Regions from separate parts of the Devosia sp. Leaf64 genome, predicted to be linked through region 2. Evidence: predicted binding sites of a transcription regulator. Region 2 holds the regulator's gene; the other holds the start of a gene.

What was found. Region 2 encodes HrcA, which represses chaperone genes, less so after heat shock. Its sites were predicted from a motif close to GTTAGCACTCNCNNNNNGNGAGTGCTAAC; they were not measured.
Region 1: a site for HrcA is predicted at 1,816-1,844, ahead of ASE94_RS04850 (co-chaperone GroES). Genes of this name have one in related genera too.

Annotation. Positions count from the first base shown of each region.
Region 1 covers NZ_LMLO01000006.1:216,069-223,919, reverse strand. The annotation lists gene ASE94_RS04870 (class I SAM-dependent methyltransferase) at 1-17, shown strand, start outside; gene ASE94_RS04865 (DMT family transporter) at 20-1,006, opposite strand; gene ASE94_RS04860 (hypothetical protein) at 1,034-1,228, opposite strand; gene ASE94_RS04855 (DUF427 domain-containing protein) at 1,346-1,705, opposite strand; gene ASE94_RS04850 (co-chaperone GroES) at 1,890-2,180, shown strand; gene groL (chaperonin GroEL) at 2,228-3,868, shown strand; gene ASE94_RS04840 (BrnA antitoxin family protein) at 4,108-4,341, shown strand; gene ASE94_RS04835 (TSUP family transporter) at 4,345-5,094, opposite strand; gene hisG (ATP phosphoribosyltransferase) at 5,405-6,109, opposite strand; gene ASE94_RS04825 (ATP phosphoribosyltransferase regulatory subunit) at 6,106-7,170, opposite strand; gene hisS (histidine--tRNA ligase) at 7,196-7,851, opposite strand, start outside.
Region 2 covers NZ_LMLO01000019.1:79,869-87,719, reverse strand. The annotation lists gene dnaK (molecular chaperone DnaK) at 1-661, opposite strand, end outside; gene ASE94_RS11550 (hypothetical protein) at 899-1,228, opposite strand; gene ASE94_RS11545 (aminodeoxychorismate synthase component I) at 1,392-3,146, shown strand; gene pncA (bifunctional nicotinamidase/pyrazinamidase) at 3,143-3,778, shown strand; gene grpE (nucleotide exchange factor GrpE) at 3,981-4,568, opposite strand; gene hrcA (heat-inducible transcriptional repressor HrcA) at 4,650-5,726, opposite strand; gene rph (ribonuclease PH) at 5,865-6,581, shown strand; gene ASE94_RS11520 (non-canonical purine NTP pyrophosphatase) at 6,784-7,428, shown strand; gene hemW (radical SAM family heme chaperone HemW) at 7,597-7,851, shown strand, end outside.

The sequences.
Region 1 (7,851 bases), on a different contig from region 2:
TGCGGAAGGCGGCGTAGCGCTAAGGCGTATTGGCTTCCTTGGCCTTGATCCGATCAAGGCCAAGGCGGTGTTCGCGAAGAATGACTGCGATGCCCGAGCCGATGATGATCAGCGCCCCAATGACCATGGTCACCGTGGGCACTTCGGCAAAGACGAAAAACCCAATGAGGATCGTCAGCAGCAGCGACACATATTCGAAAGGCGCGATCACCGACATATCGGCATAGCGGTAGGACGAGGTCATCAACAACTGACCGATGCCGCCAAAAAAGCCGGCGCCGATCAAGAGCGCGGCCTGTTGCGGCGTCGGCCATATCCAGCCAAAGGGCAGCGTCATCAGCGAGATGATGCTGGCGCTGATGAAGAAATAGGTGACGATGGCTTCCGTGCGTTCGGTATGGACGAGATTGCGCACCGCCATCATCGCAAAAGCCGAAACCACAGCCGCAAGGAGCGCCGCAATCGCGCCCACCGCCTCCGCGTCTCCCAGGGCCTCGCCGCCGGTGAAAACCGTCAGCCGCGGCCAGAGAATGACGACGACGCCAAGAAGCCCGACGACGACCGCAGTCCAGCGAAACACATGCACCCGTTCATGCAGCAACACGGCGGAGAAAATGACGATCAGGAGTGGGGTCGCGTAATTGATTGCCGTCGCTTCGGGCAGCGGCAGGCGCGTCAGCGCGAAGAACCCCAGGCTCATCGAGGTGACCCCGATCAATCCGCGCAGGATATGCCCGACCGGGCGCTTGGTGGTGAATGCATGATGCAGCCGCCGCTTCCAGCCGAGATAGGCGAGCACGGGCAAAAGCGCGAAGAAGGAACGGAAGAAAACCATCTCGCCCGAAGGCACGGTTTCCGTCGCCTTGAGCATCGTGGCCATGACCACGAAGAAAAAGACGGAAATGACCTTCAGCATGATCCCGCGCATGGGATCGGCGACCGCTGGGGCCGCAGCATGCACGGCCGAGGCCGCTACACGCGCGGGATCTTTTTTGGAAACAGGCATGGCACTCTGACCCGGCCGGAGGCGGGCTTATTTAGACTGGGACTGTTCCAGCTTTTCCTTGGCGACACGCGCCGTGGCGAAAGCCTTGTGCTCCGGTCCGACAGCGCTGCCGGTCTTGACGACCGTGCCATCTGCGTCATGGATTTCCCAGTGCCAGTTTGCATTGGGACCGCTGCCGCCCTTGAGGCGCAGCTTGATCTGGTAAGAAGATTGTTCGCTCATGGTCAGCCTTATGCAGCACATGCGATGCGGAAGAAAGCACAAAGTGGGCCGCTTTTTAGCGCCCCACTCACCAATTCGTCCTTCGCACCAACTCGATGTTAACGGAATGCTACCGTTTTAGACGTCCGAAACGGTTACCTTCACCCGCTCGCCACCAAAAGTGATGAGGTCGCGAATATCGGCATAGGCGCCATCGGCATAGGGAAAATACCACGCTTCATCCGGGCCGTCGGCGGTCAAGGTCTTGATGGTATAAAAATGTGCCTCGCCTTTTCCAGGCTCAGTCCGGCGCGTATCCGAGGCCTCCAGAATGCCCGGATGGACATGGTCGAGCGGCACGAAATATTGTGGCTCCCGGCCAGCCTCTACCACCTGCAAGGCATTGGCGCTGCTGGCGATTTCCGCATCGTCAAAAAAGATATGCACGCGTCCTGTAACAGGGCTCACATTGGCGGTCGCAGTCTCGTCGGCGGTCACGGTTGCCTCCTTCGTTCAAGAGTCATCTTCCCATGGTAACGCACGAACAAAATCTCCGTTCACCCCACCTTGACTCATTGGCCAGCGGCTCCCTATATCCCGGTCAGCTTGTTAGCACTCAGCTACATCGAGTGCTAACAGGCCCGAGATTGCACCAGAAATGATGCCAAGAGGAACTGAAATCATGGGCTTCCGTCCCCTGCATGACCGCGTGGTCGTCCGTCGCGTCGACAGTGAAGAAAAGACCAAGGGCGGGATCATCATCCCCGACACCGCCAAGGAAAAGCCCTCTGAGGGCGTGATCGTTTCGGTTGGCCCCGGCGCCCGTGACGAAAACGGCAAGATCAATGCTCTCGACGTCAAGGCTGGCGATCGCGTGCTCTTCGGCAAGTGGAGCGGCACCGAGGTCAAGCTCAACGGCGAAGACCTGATCATCATGAAGGAAAGCGACATCATGGGTATCGTCGAGGTCTAAAACCCTCGTCTGTCCAGTCGTTTAACCCATTCTAAGGAGCGCCTCACATGGCTGCTAAAGAAGTAAAATTCTCGACCGACGCCCGCGAAAAGATGCTGCGCGGCGTCAACATCCTCGCCAATGCGGTGAAGGTAACTCTCGGCCCCAAGGGTCGTAACGTCGTTATCGAAAAGTCCTTTGGCGCCCCGCGCATCACCAAGGACGGCGTTTCGGTTGCCAAGGAAATCGAACTCGAAGACAAGTTCGAAAACCTCGGCGCCCAGCTCCTCCGCTCGGTCGCTTCCAAGACCAACGACGTTGCCGGTGACGGCACCACGACCGCGACCGTCCTCGGCCAGGCCATCGTCGTCGAAGGCGTCAAGGCCGTTGCTGCCGGCTTCAACCCGATGGATCTCAAGCGCGGTATCGACCTCGCCGTTGCTGAAGTCGTTGAATCGCTGAAGGCTTCGTCCAAGAAGATCACCTCGTCCTCCGAAGTTGCCCAGGTCGGCACCATTTCGGCAAACGGCGAAACCTCGATCGGCGACATGATCGCCGAAGCCATGCAGAAGGTCGGCAACGAGGGTGTCATCACCGTCGAAGAAGCCAAGACCGCCGAAACCGAACTCGATGTCGTTGAAGGCATGCAGTTCGACCGTGGCTATCTCTCGCCCTACTTCGTCACCAATGCTGAAAAGATGACGGCCGTCCTCGAGGACCCGATCATCCTGCTGCACGAAAAGAAGCTCGGTAATCTGCAGGCGATCCTGCCGATCCTCGAAGCTGTCGTTCAGTCCCAGCGCCCGCTGCTGATCATTGCCGAAGACATCGAAGGTGAGGCTCTCGCGACCCTCGTCGTCAACCGTCTGCGCGGTGGCCTCAAGGTTGCAGCCGTCAAGGCTCCAGGCTTTGGCGATCGCCGCAAGGCAATGCTCGAAGACATCGCCATCCTCACCGGTGGCCAGGTGATCTCGGAAGATCTCGGCATCAAGCTCGAGAACGTGACCCTCGACATGCTCGGCACGGCCAAGCGCGTTGAAATCACCAAGGAAAACACCACGATCGTCGACGGCGCCGGTTCGGCTGACGACATCCAGGGCCGCGTTGGCCAGATCAAGGCACAGATCGAGGAAACGACCTCGGACTACGACCGCGAGAAGCTGCAGGAACGTCTTGCCAAGCTCGCCGGCGGCGTTGCCGTGATCAAGGTCGGTGGTTCGACCGAAGTTGAAGTCAAGGAACGCAAGGACCGCGTCGACGACGCGCTCAACGCAACCCGCGCTGCCGTCGAAGAAGGCATCGTTCCGGGTGGTGGTGTTGCTCTCCTCCGTGCTTCCGCCAACATCAAGGCCAAGGGCATCAATGCCGACCAGGAAGCTGGTATCGCCATCGTTCGCCGCGCTCTTCAGGAGCCAGTGCGCACCATTGCCAACAATGCTGGTGCCGAAGGCTCCGTCGTCGTGGGCAAGATCCTCGAGAACTCTGCACCGTCGTTCGGCTACAATGCCGCAACCGGCGAATATGGTGATCTCGTTGCGCTCGGCGTTATCGATCCGGTCAAGGTTGTCCGTCATGCTCTCCAGGACGCAGCTTCGGTTGCTTCGCTCCTGATCACGACGGAAGCCATCATCGTCGAAGCTCCCAAGGACGCAGCACCGGCAATGCCGGGCGGCGGCGGCATGGGCGGTATGGGCGGTATGGACTTCTAAGGCTGACGCCTTAGACTTTCTTCTCGCTCACGGGCCGTATCGCGGTCGGCAAACCGCCGACCGCTGCCCCTCCGCGGAGGCGGCCGACGGCCGGGCGGCCTTGCGGCCTAGAGATAAAAGACTTCCAGGATCGTTTCTTCCCAGTCACGATCTTGGTGGAAAGCTCCGGTGGCAACACCGGGGCTTTTTTCATGGGCGTTCAACGGCTAGTCTGGGACCAAAGCGAACATGAGGCCAGCATGAGAACGCCACGACGCGGCAGCGCCTACGATCAGGCAGAAGCAGCCTTCAAGAGCGCGACCACCAAGCCAGAAACTGCGGCCAGTCCAAAATCGTCAACGCCGCCGGAAGGCAAAGAATTGGTATCGCTCCGGCTCGATCGCGCCGTGCTCGAACATTTTCAGGATGAGGGCCCCGGTTGGCAGGAGCGGATCAACGAGGCATTGCGCAAAGCCGCAGGGCTCGACGATTAGGCGCTAGGGCCAGACCAGCAGCTTGACTGCCATGGCGACCGACACCACCACGACCAATGGCCGAATAAGCTTGGCGCCGAAGCGGATGCCGGCGCGGGCGCCGACATAGCCGCCGATCACCTGCCCGCCGGCCATGACGATCGCCGCCTGCCAGACCACATCCCCGCCATGGATGAAAATCACCAGCGCGGATAGGTTGGACACCAGGTTCAGCAGCTTGGTATTCCCCGCGGCCTTGGTGATCCCAAGCCCGAAAAGCAGCACAAACCCGATGGTGAAAAATGAGCCCGTTCCCGGGCCAAATACGCCGTCATAGAAGCCGATGATGAAACCGAGGAGCGGCACCCAGCGGGGGAACGGCAGCCGCGAGACGCGATCGGCATCGGAGAGGCTCGGCGCAAAAAGAAAATAGAGCGCCACGCCAATCAGGGCGACGGGCACGGCGACGTTGAGCAGCGACGTATCGATCTGCTTGACGATCAGCGCACCGATCATGCTGCCGGCAAATGTTGCAGCGACTGAGGGCAGCAGCGCGCGCACCGAAACGAAGCCGCGACGCCAATAGGTGAGTACGGCGATCGTCGTGCCGATGGACGATTGCATCTTGTTGGTCGCGAGCGCGGCAATCGGTGGCAGGCCGGCCGAGAGCAGTGCCGGCACCGTGATCATACCACCGCCGCCAGCAACGGCGTCCACAAAGCCCGCGAGAGCGCCAACGCAGGCAAGTGCAACCAGAATCAGAGGATCGAGCATGAAGGCCCCGGGAAATCTCGGCGCCTCTTAGCACCGGCAGATGTCAGGCAACAGGGCCTCAATCGCCCCCCCCCGCCGCCGCCATCACCACCGCCGCTATCGCCACCTGCATCCCCAGCGTCTCCGCCGTGATCGTGGTCACGATGGCTCGGGGAATATCCGGCATCGCCGGAGCCACCGGTGTCGCCCGAGGACTTGCGCGCCCGCCGCCGATCGGCGCGCTGACCGAGCGACACGATGGCGATGATCACACAAACGACCACGACGAAGGTTAGGACAATCGGTTCCATCATCGCCCCTTCGAGCTGGCCTAGAGCGCTTCTGCACCCAGGCGTTTGAGCAGATCGTCGAGATAGGCCTTCTTGTCGGCCGGCCAGTCAGCCGTGCGCGAAACGATCAGATTGGCCTCGCTCTTGAGCATTACGCCATCATCGAGGACGCGCAAGCCATTGGCGGCAAGGGTCGAGCCGGTCGAGGTAATATCGACGACGATATCAGCGACACCGGATGCTGGCGCGGCTTCTGTCGCGCCGAGACTTTCGACGATGCGGTATTCCGCAATCCCAGCCTTGGCGAAATGCTGGCGAGTGATGGTGATATATTTCGTCGCGATCCGTAACCAACGCTTATGACGGCTGCGAAAGTCCGAGGCGACGTCCGCGAGGTCATGGAGATGGGTGACGTCGATCCAGGCATCGGGCACGGCAATGACGACGTCGGCATGGCCGAAATCCAATGAACGGGCGAAGTGGACGGCATCCGGTCCGGTTTCACTCGTCTCGTGGATCAGGTCGCGACCCGTCACGCCAATGTCGATATTGCCGCGGATCAGCTCGCGCGCAATTTCCGAGGCGGGGAAGAAACGCACCGTGACATCGGCTTCTCCTTCCATCACACCGAGATAGGATCGCGCGCCGCCAGGCCGGGAAATGGTGAGGCCGCGCTCGGCAAACCAGGCGCGTGTCAGTTCTTCGAGGCGCCCCTTCGAGGGGACTGCAAGAGTAATGCCCCTCATGCCGAGACCTCCGCTTCCAGCCGATCGACCCAGAGCGCGCAACCTGAGGCCGCGATAGGTGCTGTCGCGCCAAGCCGTTCCAACAAACGATCGTATTGACCGCCCGAGGCCAGAACGTCGCCGCTCCGGCCAACAATCTCAAAGACGATGCCGGTATAATAATCGAGCCGCGGCGAGAAGGCGGCATCGAAGGAAATGCGTGCTTCGCCAAGCTTATCGAGATGGCGCCGAATAGCGCGGATCGGTGCACCGAGCATCAGCTTGTGGCTTTCGGCCAGCGCTTCGATCTGGCGCAGTGCCGAGAGCACGTCGCCTGAAATCGAAAGATAGTCGCGGAGCAGCTTTAGCGTTTCGGCAGGAACATGCGCTGCATCAAGCGCCTGTTGCTCGAGATAGCGATCTGCGATCTCGTTTGGCGTGCGGCCTTCCGAGAGGCTTAGACCCGTCGATACCATGCGCGCCGTGACATCTTCGATCAGCACATCGCGCGACGGCTGTTCTTGCCGCGGCACGTCTGGCGCAGCCTCAAGCCGCGACAGCAGGCGTTCCATGGCTTCTGGATGGCCAAAGCGGTGCCGAATGCGCGAGCGCCACGCGGCGGGCATATCGGCCTGCACTAGAACAGCCTCGAAAAGGCCAACACCGCCAAGACGGATATGGGCCGGGAGGCCATAGATGGAGAGCGCAGCGCGCGCGAACGTCAAAACCTGATCAAGCGCCACGTCGCCATCGGGCTGCGCCAAGAGCTCAATCCCGGCCTGATCGAATTCGGCGGGGCCGGTTTCGCGCTGGCGGAATATGGGGCCGAGATAGGTAAAGGCCGCTGGCTGGCGCGTCCCATCAGCGATATAATCGCGGACGATGGGCAGCGTAAATTCAGGCCGCAGGCAGTGCTCGGCGCCAGTCGTGTCGCTCGTCAAAAGCAGCCGGCGTCCGAACTCTTCGCCCGCCAGATCGAAATAGGGATCAGCCGGCAGGAGCAGCGGCGGGGTCGCACGGCAACCGCCCTGGGCCTCGACAAGGGCTTCGAGCTGGGTCCGTCGCATGGCGGCGTTAGTCATGGCTCTTGCCCCTGCAGAAAAAGCGTCACTGCTCGCTCAGCAGCTTCTGGATGGCCGAAACCAGTTCTTCGCGCTTGATCTCGAACTGGCCGGGACGCGCGGCTTTCCATTCGGCATTATCGGTAATGCCCTCGGACGCCTGCTTGCCGACGATCAGATCCTTCACCTGCAGAATGCCCTGCTCGCGTTCCTGGCTGCCCTCGATGATGACCGCCGGCGAATTACGCTTATCGGCGTAGGAGACCTGCTTGCCGAAGTTCTTGGTTGAGCCGAGGAACATCTCGGCCCGGATGCCAGCCTGGCGGAGTTCGGCGACCATGGCCTGGTAGCGCGCGGTCTGGTCCTTATCCATAACCAGCACGACGACCGGGCCCACCGGCTCTTTCGAGCCGAGATTGCCCGTGAGTTTGAGCGCATTGGCAAGACGCGACACACCGATAGAAAAGCCGGTCGCCGGAACAGGCTCGCGACGGAAGCGGGATACGAGCCCGTCGTAACGGCCACCCCCGCCGACTGAGCCGAAGACCACGTCCTGACCCTTTTCGTTCTGCACCTTGAAGGTTAGTTCGATCTCAAAGACCGGGCCAGTATAGTATTCAAGGCCACGGACGACCGACGGGTCGATCTTGATCTTGTCCGCATCATAGCCAGCCGCGTCGAAGAGCGTCTGCATGACCGCGA
Region 2 (7,851 bases):
AGGTGTCGCCATTGGTCGACTTCACTTCGAAGACGCCATCGCCGATTTCGAGGATGGAAACGTCGAAGGTACCGCCGCCGAGGTCATAGACCGCGATGGTGCCCGAGTTCTTCTTGTCGAGGCCATAGGCAAGCGCAGCTGCCGTCGGCTCGTTGATGATGCGCAGCACTTCAAGGCCGGCAATCTTGCCTGCATCCTTGGTGGCCTGGCGCTGGGAATCGTTGAAATAGGCAGGAACGGTGATGACGGCCTGCGTGACGGTCTCGCCGAGATAGGCTTCGGCGGTTTCCTTCATCTTCTGCAAGATCATGGCCGAGACCTGGCTCGGCGAGAATTTGTCGCCCGAAGCTTCGACCCATGCGTCGCCATTGTCGGCGGGCACGATCTTGAAGGGAACGAGGCCCTTGTCCTTCGCCACGACCTTATCGTCGTAACGGCGGCCGATCAGGCGCTTGACGGCGAAAAGCGTGCCTTCGGGATTGGTCACAGCCTGGCGCTTGGCCGGCTGGCCAACGAGGCGCTCGCCATCCTTGGAGAAAGCAACCATGGACGGGGTCGTCCGGGCGCCTTCGGCATTTTCGATCACTTTGGGATTGCTGCCGTCCATGACGGCGACGCAGCTATTGGTTGTACCGAGGTCGATACCAATGACTTTTGCCATAACTCTAGCCTCTCTTTACAGCGAACCCTTCGGTGAAGCCCTTCTCGCGAAGCAGCTTCTGCCCCAACAGGGCGGGGTCCCTCGTAGGTTGATTTGGCCCATTTTCAGGGCCTCGGGGCGTATATAGGGGGGTGCGCTTGGGGCTTCAAGCATGGCAAGGCGCAGAAATGGGCTTGCCGTGGATAAAAGGCGCCGCCCCGAATCATTGGGGGCAGCGCTGAAGCGGGACCGAAAAAATCAGTCGGTGATGGTGTAGCTGCCAAGGCTGCAGATATCGACACCGCGGGCTTCCAGCTCGCCGCCTTCGGCGCTTTCGAAGCGAAAGTCGTAAACGCACTGGTCCGACCCGTCATAGATATAGGTCGTTGCCTGCATGCCGGATTCAAGCGTGCCAGTATCACCGAGCAGGTCGTCGCCCCACTGATCTTCGTTTGCCGGCGAGGCGTAGAAGAAATGGATCGACTGCGACGAGTTATTGATCAGCGTGAATTCGACGTTTTGCGCGGCAGCCGGCAAGGCGCCAGCGAGCGTCAGGGCGACGGCAGCGCCCAGAATTGCGGTTTTCATGAAAAAGCCCTCACACCAGGCGCACGTCGCGCCCGGACGCGCATTATCTGCCACTTTCGAATTTAATCGCCAAGAGGCATTGCTGCGGGATTGGTGGCGATCGGCGCTAGGGTGAATCTTCTTCCGCGCTGCCCCGCCGCCGTATAAAACCCGGCCCATGTTCATGCCCGGCACCGTGCTCTTGCACGACAATCTCGACCCCCAAGGCCGAAGTTTTCTCTTTGCCGATCCCAAAGAGGTGCTCGTCGCCTATGACGCGGCCACGGCGCATGATGCCCTTGCGCGCCTGGAAGAGGCCCGCGGCAAAGGCCTATGGGCCGCGGGCTACTTTGCCTACGAGCTCGGATTTTTGTTCGAAGAGCGCCTCGCAAAACATCTGCCGGAGCGCACCGAAACGCCGCTTCTCTGGTTTGGCCTCTACGACAGCCCACGGGATTTTGCTGGCCTTCCAAACACAGAGGACGCCTCCGCTGAAAATCTCGCGCCGCACACATCCTTCGCCGACTACGCATCCGCCTTCGACCGCGTAAAAAGCTACATCGCAGCGGGCGACACCTATCAGGTCAACCTCACCTTCAAAGCCGGTTTTACGCTAAGCGGCTCACCTTTCGGCCTCTACCGGCGCCTCGCTCAATCCCAGAAAACCGCCTACGGCGCCTATATCCATGCGGGTGATCATCACGTCCTTTCCCGCTCGCCGGAACTTTTCGTCTCTGGCTCCGGAGAGACGCTTTCTGCCCGCCCAATGAAGGGCACCATGCCCCGCGCGCCGCTGGCGTCTCAGGACGCGGCGGACCGTGCCGCCCTCGCCCGCGACGAAAAGAACCGCGCCGAAAACCTGATGATCGTCGACCTCCTCCGCAACGATCTCGGCCGCATTTCAGAAGTCGGCTCGGTAAAAGTGACCGACCTCTTTACGGTCGAAACCTATTCCACCCTCCACACCATGACCTCGGGTATCACCGCCATGCGGCGCCGCGACGTCACTATGCTGGATGTCATAAAAAACCTCTTCCCCTGCGGCTCGATCACCGGCGCCCCAAAACTGCGCGCCATGGAAATCATCCACGAAGTCGAGAGCAGCCCCCGCGGCCTCTATACCGGCTCCATCGGCTACATTGCCCCCAATGGCGATTTTGCTTTCAACGTCGCCATCCGCACGGCCATCATCGACGCCAAAGGCAATGGCACCATCGGCATCGGCGGCGGCATCGTCGCGGACAGCGAAGCGCAATCCGAATACAACGAGGCTCTTTTAAAGTTGCGCTTCCTTAGCGATCCCGCCCCACCGGTCACCCTGATCGAAACTATCAAATGGTCGCCAGCCGAAGGCTTTGTCCTCCTGGGCCGCCATATCGCCCGTTTCCTCTCTTCCGCTGCCTACTTTGGCCTCCCCGCCGATGGCGCCGCAGCCACCACGCGTCTTCTGGCCGAAAGCCAAGCCTGGACCGCCCCCATGCGCGTCCGCCTCACCCTTTCTGAAACCGGCATCGAGATGACGGCGGTTCCCCTGCCGCCAAACCCCGAAAAATTCCGCTTTCTTATTGCGGCCGAACCCCTCGATTCGCGCTCCGTTTGGCTCGCCCACAAAACCACCAACCGCGCCTTTTACGACCAGCCGCGCATCAAGGCGCATGACGAATTTGGAGTCGATGAAGTCCTCTTCCTCAACGAGCGCGGCGAGTTGACCGAAGGCTCGATCACCAATCTTTTCATCCAGCGCGGCGAAAAGCTCCTCACCCCCGCCCTGTCCTCCGGCCTCCTCCCCGGCACCCTGCGCGCCGAACTGATCGAGACCGGCCGCGCCGAAGAAGCCATTCTCACCCTTGCCGATTTGCAGTCTGCCGATGCAATCTTCCTCGGCAATTCCGTGCGCGGCCTGATCCCCGCCGAACTTTTTGAACCGGAGCCGTCATGACGATCACCATCACCCCCCAAGACGTCCTCGTCGTCGTCGACGTGCAATATGACTTCCTCCCCGGCGGCAATCTCGCCGTCGCCGGCGGCGATGAAATCGTGCCTCTGATCAATGCACTGGCCAAAAAGTTCACCAATGTCGTCTTCACGCAGGATTGGCACCCGGCAGATCACATTTCCTTTGCCAGCCAACACAACGGCAAGGCGCCCTTCGACACCGTCGATCTCGACTATGGCACCCAGGTCCTCTGGCCCGACCATTGCGTCTGGGCGACCCACGGCGCCGAACTCTCCGCCGATCTCGAGATCCCACACGCGCAGCTGATCATCCGCAAGGGCTACAATCGCGCCATCGATTCCTATTCCGGCTTCCAGGAAGCCGACCGCGAAACCCTCACGGGTCTTGCCGGCTATCTCAACGAACGCGACACCGGCCGCCTCTTCGTCGTCGGCCTCGCCACCGATTTCTGCGTCGCCTGGACAGCTTTGGACGGCGCCGCTGGCGGCTTTGACGTAACGGTCATCGAAGATGCGACGCGGGCCATCGACAGTAATGGGTCGCTCGAAAAAGCCTGGGACGATCTGAAGGAAGCCGGCGTCGACCGCATCATGAGCCGCGAGATTTTGGGCTAGTCGAAAGGCCCCCTCACCCGGCTTGCTACGCAATCCGACCTCTCCCCCGAAGGGAGAGGTGTCGCTCCGCGACTTTGGCAAACTCCCACCTCTCCCTTCGGGGGAGAGGTCGGCCGAAGGCCGGGTGAGGGGGCCTTCCTAAAGTCCAAAAACAAAAAGGGCCCGGTGTCACCACCGAGCCCCAAATCGCAAAAACCAAAAACTACACGTTCTTGTCGACACCTTCAGGCGCTGCAGCTCCCGTAGCCCCGCCACCTTTGGCGACACCCACCATGGCCGGACGCAGCACGCGCTCGCCGATGGCAAAACCCTCCTGCACCACCTGCACAACCGTACCCTCAGGCACGCTCGGATTCGGCACTTCGAACATGGCCTGATGCTTGTTCGGATCGAACTTCTGGCCCGCCGCCTCGATGGCCTTGACGCCATGTTTACCAAGGAGCCGCTGCATTTCGCGCTCGGCCAGCTCCAGCCCTTCAATGAGGCTTTTCAGCGTGCCTTCGGCCGTTTCGCGCGTTTCCTGCGGAATGACCAGCAGCGCCCGGCTCAGCGCATCAGTCGCGCTTAGCATGTCGCGGGCAAAGCCGGCAATCGCATAGGAGCGGGTGTCAGCCACATCGCGCTCGGTGCGCTTGCGCAGATTTTCCATCTCGGCTGCAGAGCGCAACACGCGATCCTTCAATTCGGCATTTTCCGCCAGCAGAGCCTCGACGGGATCGACCTCTGGGGTTTCGGTTGCCGGAATTTCGGTCTCCGGCGTGTCGCCCTGGGCGGCGTTCTCGTCGCTCATAATATCTCCGTGGACCTGTTTAGAATTTTCTGCCCCGCATATCGGCCAATGCGGCGGCTTTTTCAATAGCGCAACGCTTCTCTACCGCTTCCGCGCCATCAGCCTGGTGAGCACATTCGCCGTATAATCCACCACCGGCACGATCCGCGCATAGTTGAGCCGCGTCGGCCCAATCACCCCCAAAACACCAACAACCTTATCATTGGCATCCTTATAGGGCGAAAGAATCACCGAAGACCCCGAGAGCGAAAACAGCTTGTTTTCCGACCCGATGAAAATGCGGACCCCCTGCGCCTTTTCCGCGTCGCCCAAAAGCTCCAGCAAGCCATCCTTACTTTCGAGCTCATCGAACAGCCGCCGCATGCGTTCGAGTTCATCGCTCGCCATGGCATCATTGAGCAAGTTGGCACGCCCGCGCACGATCACCCGCGGCGCCGAGGCGGGAGAATCCTGCACAAGCGTCGCAATCCCATCGTCGACGAGCTTTTGTGTCAGCTCATCGAGCTCGGCGCGCTGCTCGCTCCGCCGCTCGTCGAGCGCCTTGCGCGCCTCCGCCAGCGTCCGTCCGACAACATAGTTGGCTAAATAATTGCTCGCCTGCTGTAGCGCCGATGCCGTAAATCCCGGCGGCAGGTCAAGGATACGGTTTTCCACCTGCCCGTCGTCGCCGACCAGCACCGCCATGGCCCGTGAATTATCGAGCCGCACGAATTCCACATGCCGCAGCACCATGTCGGCCTTGGTGGCGATCACGAGGCCCGCGCCCTGGCTCAGCCCCGACAGCAAGGAACTGGCTTCAGTGAGCAGATCATCGACCTGCCGCCGCCCTGCCGGTCCCTCGATATGCTGGGCTATGCTGCGTTTTTCGCTCTCGTTGACAGCGCCGACTTCAAGCATGGAATCAACGAAGAATCGCAAGCCCTGCTGCGTCGGCTGCCGCCCTGCCGAAGTATGCGGCGCTGCGATCAGGCCAAGGTCTTCGAGATCCGCCATCACATTGCGCACCGAGGCGGGAGAGAGCTCCGTTTGCAGCAAGCGCGAGAGATCGCGCGACCCGACCGGCAAGCCGGTATCGAGATAACGCTCCACCAACCGGCGGAAAATGTCCTGGCTCCGATCGTTCAAAACATTGAGAAAATCGTCGGACGGGCGGACCATGGGCTCTTTTAGTTCAAATCGTCGCTTTAACCTTGCCCTTCATTTAAGCGCATAGGAGCCAACCGCCAAGCGTCCGGTGCTTGTTCCTGGCCCTAAGGAGGGTTAAGAGGCGGTAAACAGCAAAAGAGATGCCTATCCATGCGGCCATCCGGACGCGCCCCCGATCAGATGCGGGCTGTCACTATCGAGCGTAACGTATCCCTCAAGGCTGAAGGCTCGTGCCTCGTTGCCTTCGGCAATACCAAGGTTCTGGTCACCGCTTCCGTCGAAACGAGCCTCCCCGGCTGGCTGCGCGGCAAGGGCCAGGGCTGGGTCACCGCCGAATACGGCATGCTGCCCCGGGCCACCGGCACGCGCACGCGTCGCGAAGCCACCGCAGGAAAGCAGTCTGGCCGCACGCAGGAAATCCAGCGCCTCATCGGCCGCTCGCTCCGCGCCGTCGTCGATCTGACCGCCTTGGGCGAATCTCAGATTACGCTTGATTGCGATGTGCTCGAAGCCGATGGCGGCACCCGCACCGCCTCGATCACCGGTGCCTATATCGCCCTGGCCGATGCCATTAAATGGCTCGAAGAGCGCAAGCTCACCAAGGGCCAAGTCCTCAAAGATTCCGTCGCCGCCGTGTCCTGCGGCATCTATCGCGGCACGCCGCTTCTCGATCTCGATTATCTCGAAGACGTGGAAGCCGAAACCGACGCCAATTTCGTCATGACCGGCTCAGGCAAATTCGTCGAAATCCAGGGCACCGCCGAAGGCGCCCCTTTTGATCGCGCCGAACTCGACGCCCTCATGACCCTTGCTGGCAAGGGCATTTCAGAACTCTCCGAACTGCAGAAGGCGGCGCTTTCCGCATGATTTTTTCGCTCTTTAGAAAGTCCCCCTCATCCGGCCCTTCGGGCCACCTTCTCCCCGAGGGGGAGAAGAACAGATCGGCATCCGCCTCTTATTCCTCTCCCTCTCGGGGAGAGGTGGCCCGGCAAAGCCGGGTCGGTGAGGGGGCTTTCGAGGCCGGAAACTGCGCCATCTGGAACGACATTCAACGCGCCCTGGAGTCCAAATGACCATCCCAAAACTCCGCCGCGGTGATCGTCTCGTGCTTGCCACGCACAATGCCGGCAAGCTGAAAGAATTCCAGGAACTTTTTGCGCCCTTCGGTCTCGAACTGATTTCCGCCGGTGAACTCGGTCTGCCTGAGCCCGAAGAAACCGGTACCACCTTTGCCGAAAACGCCCGCACCAAGGCGCACGCTTCGGCCAACGGCGCCAATATGCTCGCCCTTTCCGACGATAGCGGCCTCTGCGTCGATGCGCTTGATGGCCAGCCCGGCGTTTACACCGCCGATTGGGCCGGCGTGCCGCGCGATTTCAATTTCGCCATGCAGCGCGTCGAAACCGAATTGCAGGCAAAGGGCGCGACAACGCCCGAGCAGCGCACCGCGTCCTTCAATGCCACGCTCTGCCTCGCCCATCCCGATGGCCGCGACATGATCTTTGTCGGCCGCTGCGATGGCACGCTGGTCTGGCCGCCCCGCGGCACGATCGGCCACGGCTACGATCCCATGTTCCAGCCCGAAGGTTTTGATATCACTTTTGGCGAAATGGCCGCCGAAGCCAAACACTCCTGGGCTCCAGGCGAAAAAGGCCTCAGCCACCGCGCCCGTGCCTTCGCCCAATTCGTGGAGAACCAGATTGAGCAGAGCTAACCGCTCTCCCGCCCAATCTTTCTCCACCCTCCGGGCTTCCCTCGGGCTTGACCCGAGGGCCATTCAACGCACCCTCCCGAGTGCAACCCTTGCCTCGATAGACCCTCGGGTCAGGCCCGAGGGAAGCGCAGAGTTTTTGGCGAGCCCACAGCACGCGAGTCGATCAGCATGAGCAATCCCAACGACCTGTTCGGCGTCTATGTCCACTGGCCCTTCTGCGCCTCTAAATGCCCCTATTGCGATTTCAATTCGCACGTCCATCGCGGGCCGTTCGATGAAGACGCCTATGTCGAAGGCTACAAGAAAGAGATCGCCCATATGGCGAGCCTTTCCCCCGGCCGTCTGGTCCAGTCGATTTTCTTCGGCGGTGGCACCCCATCGCTGATGTCGCCAAAGGCCGTGGGTAGCATTCTCGATACCATC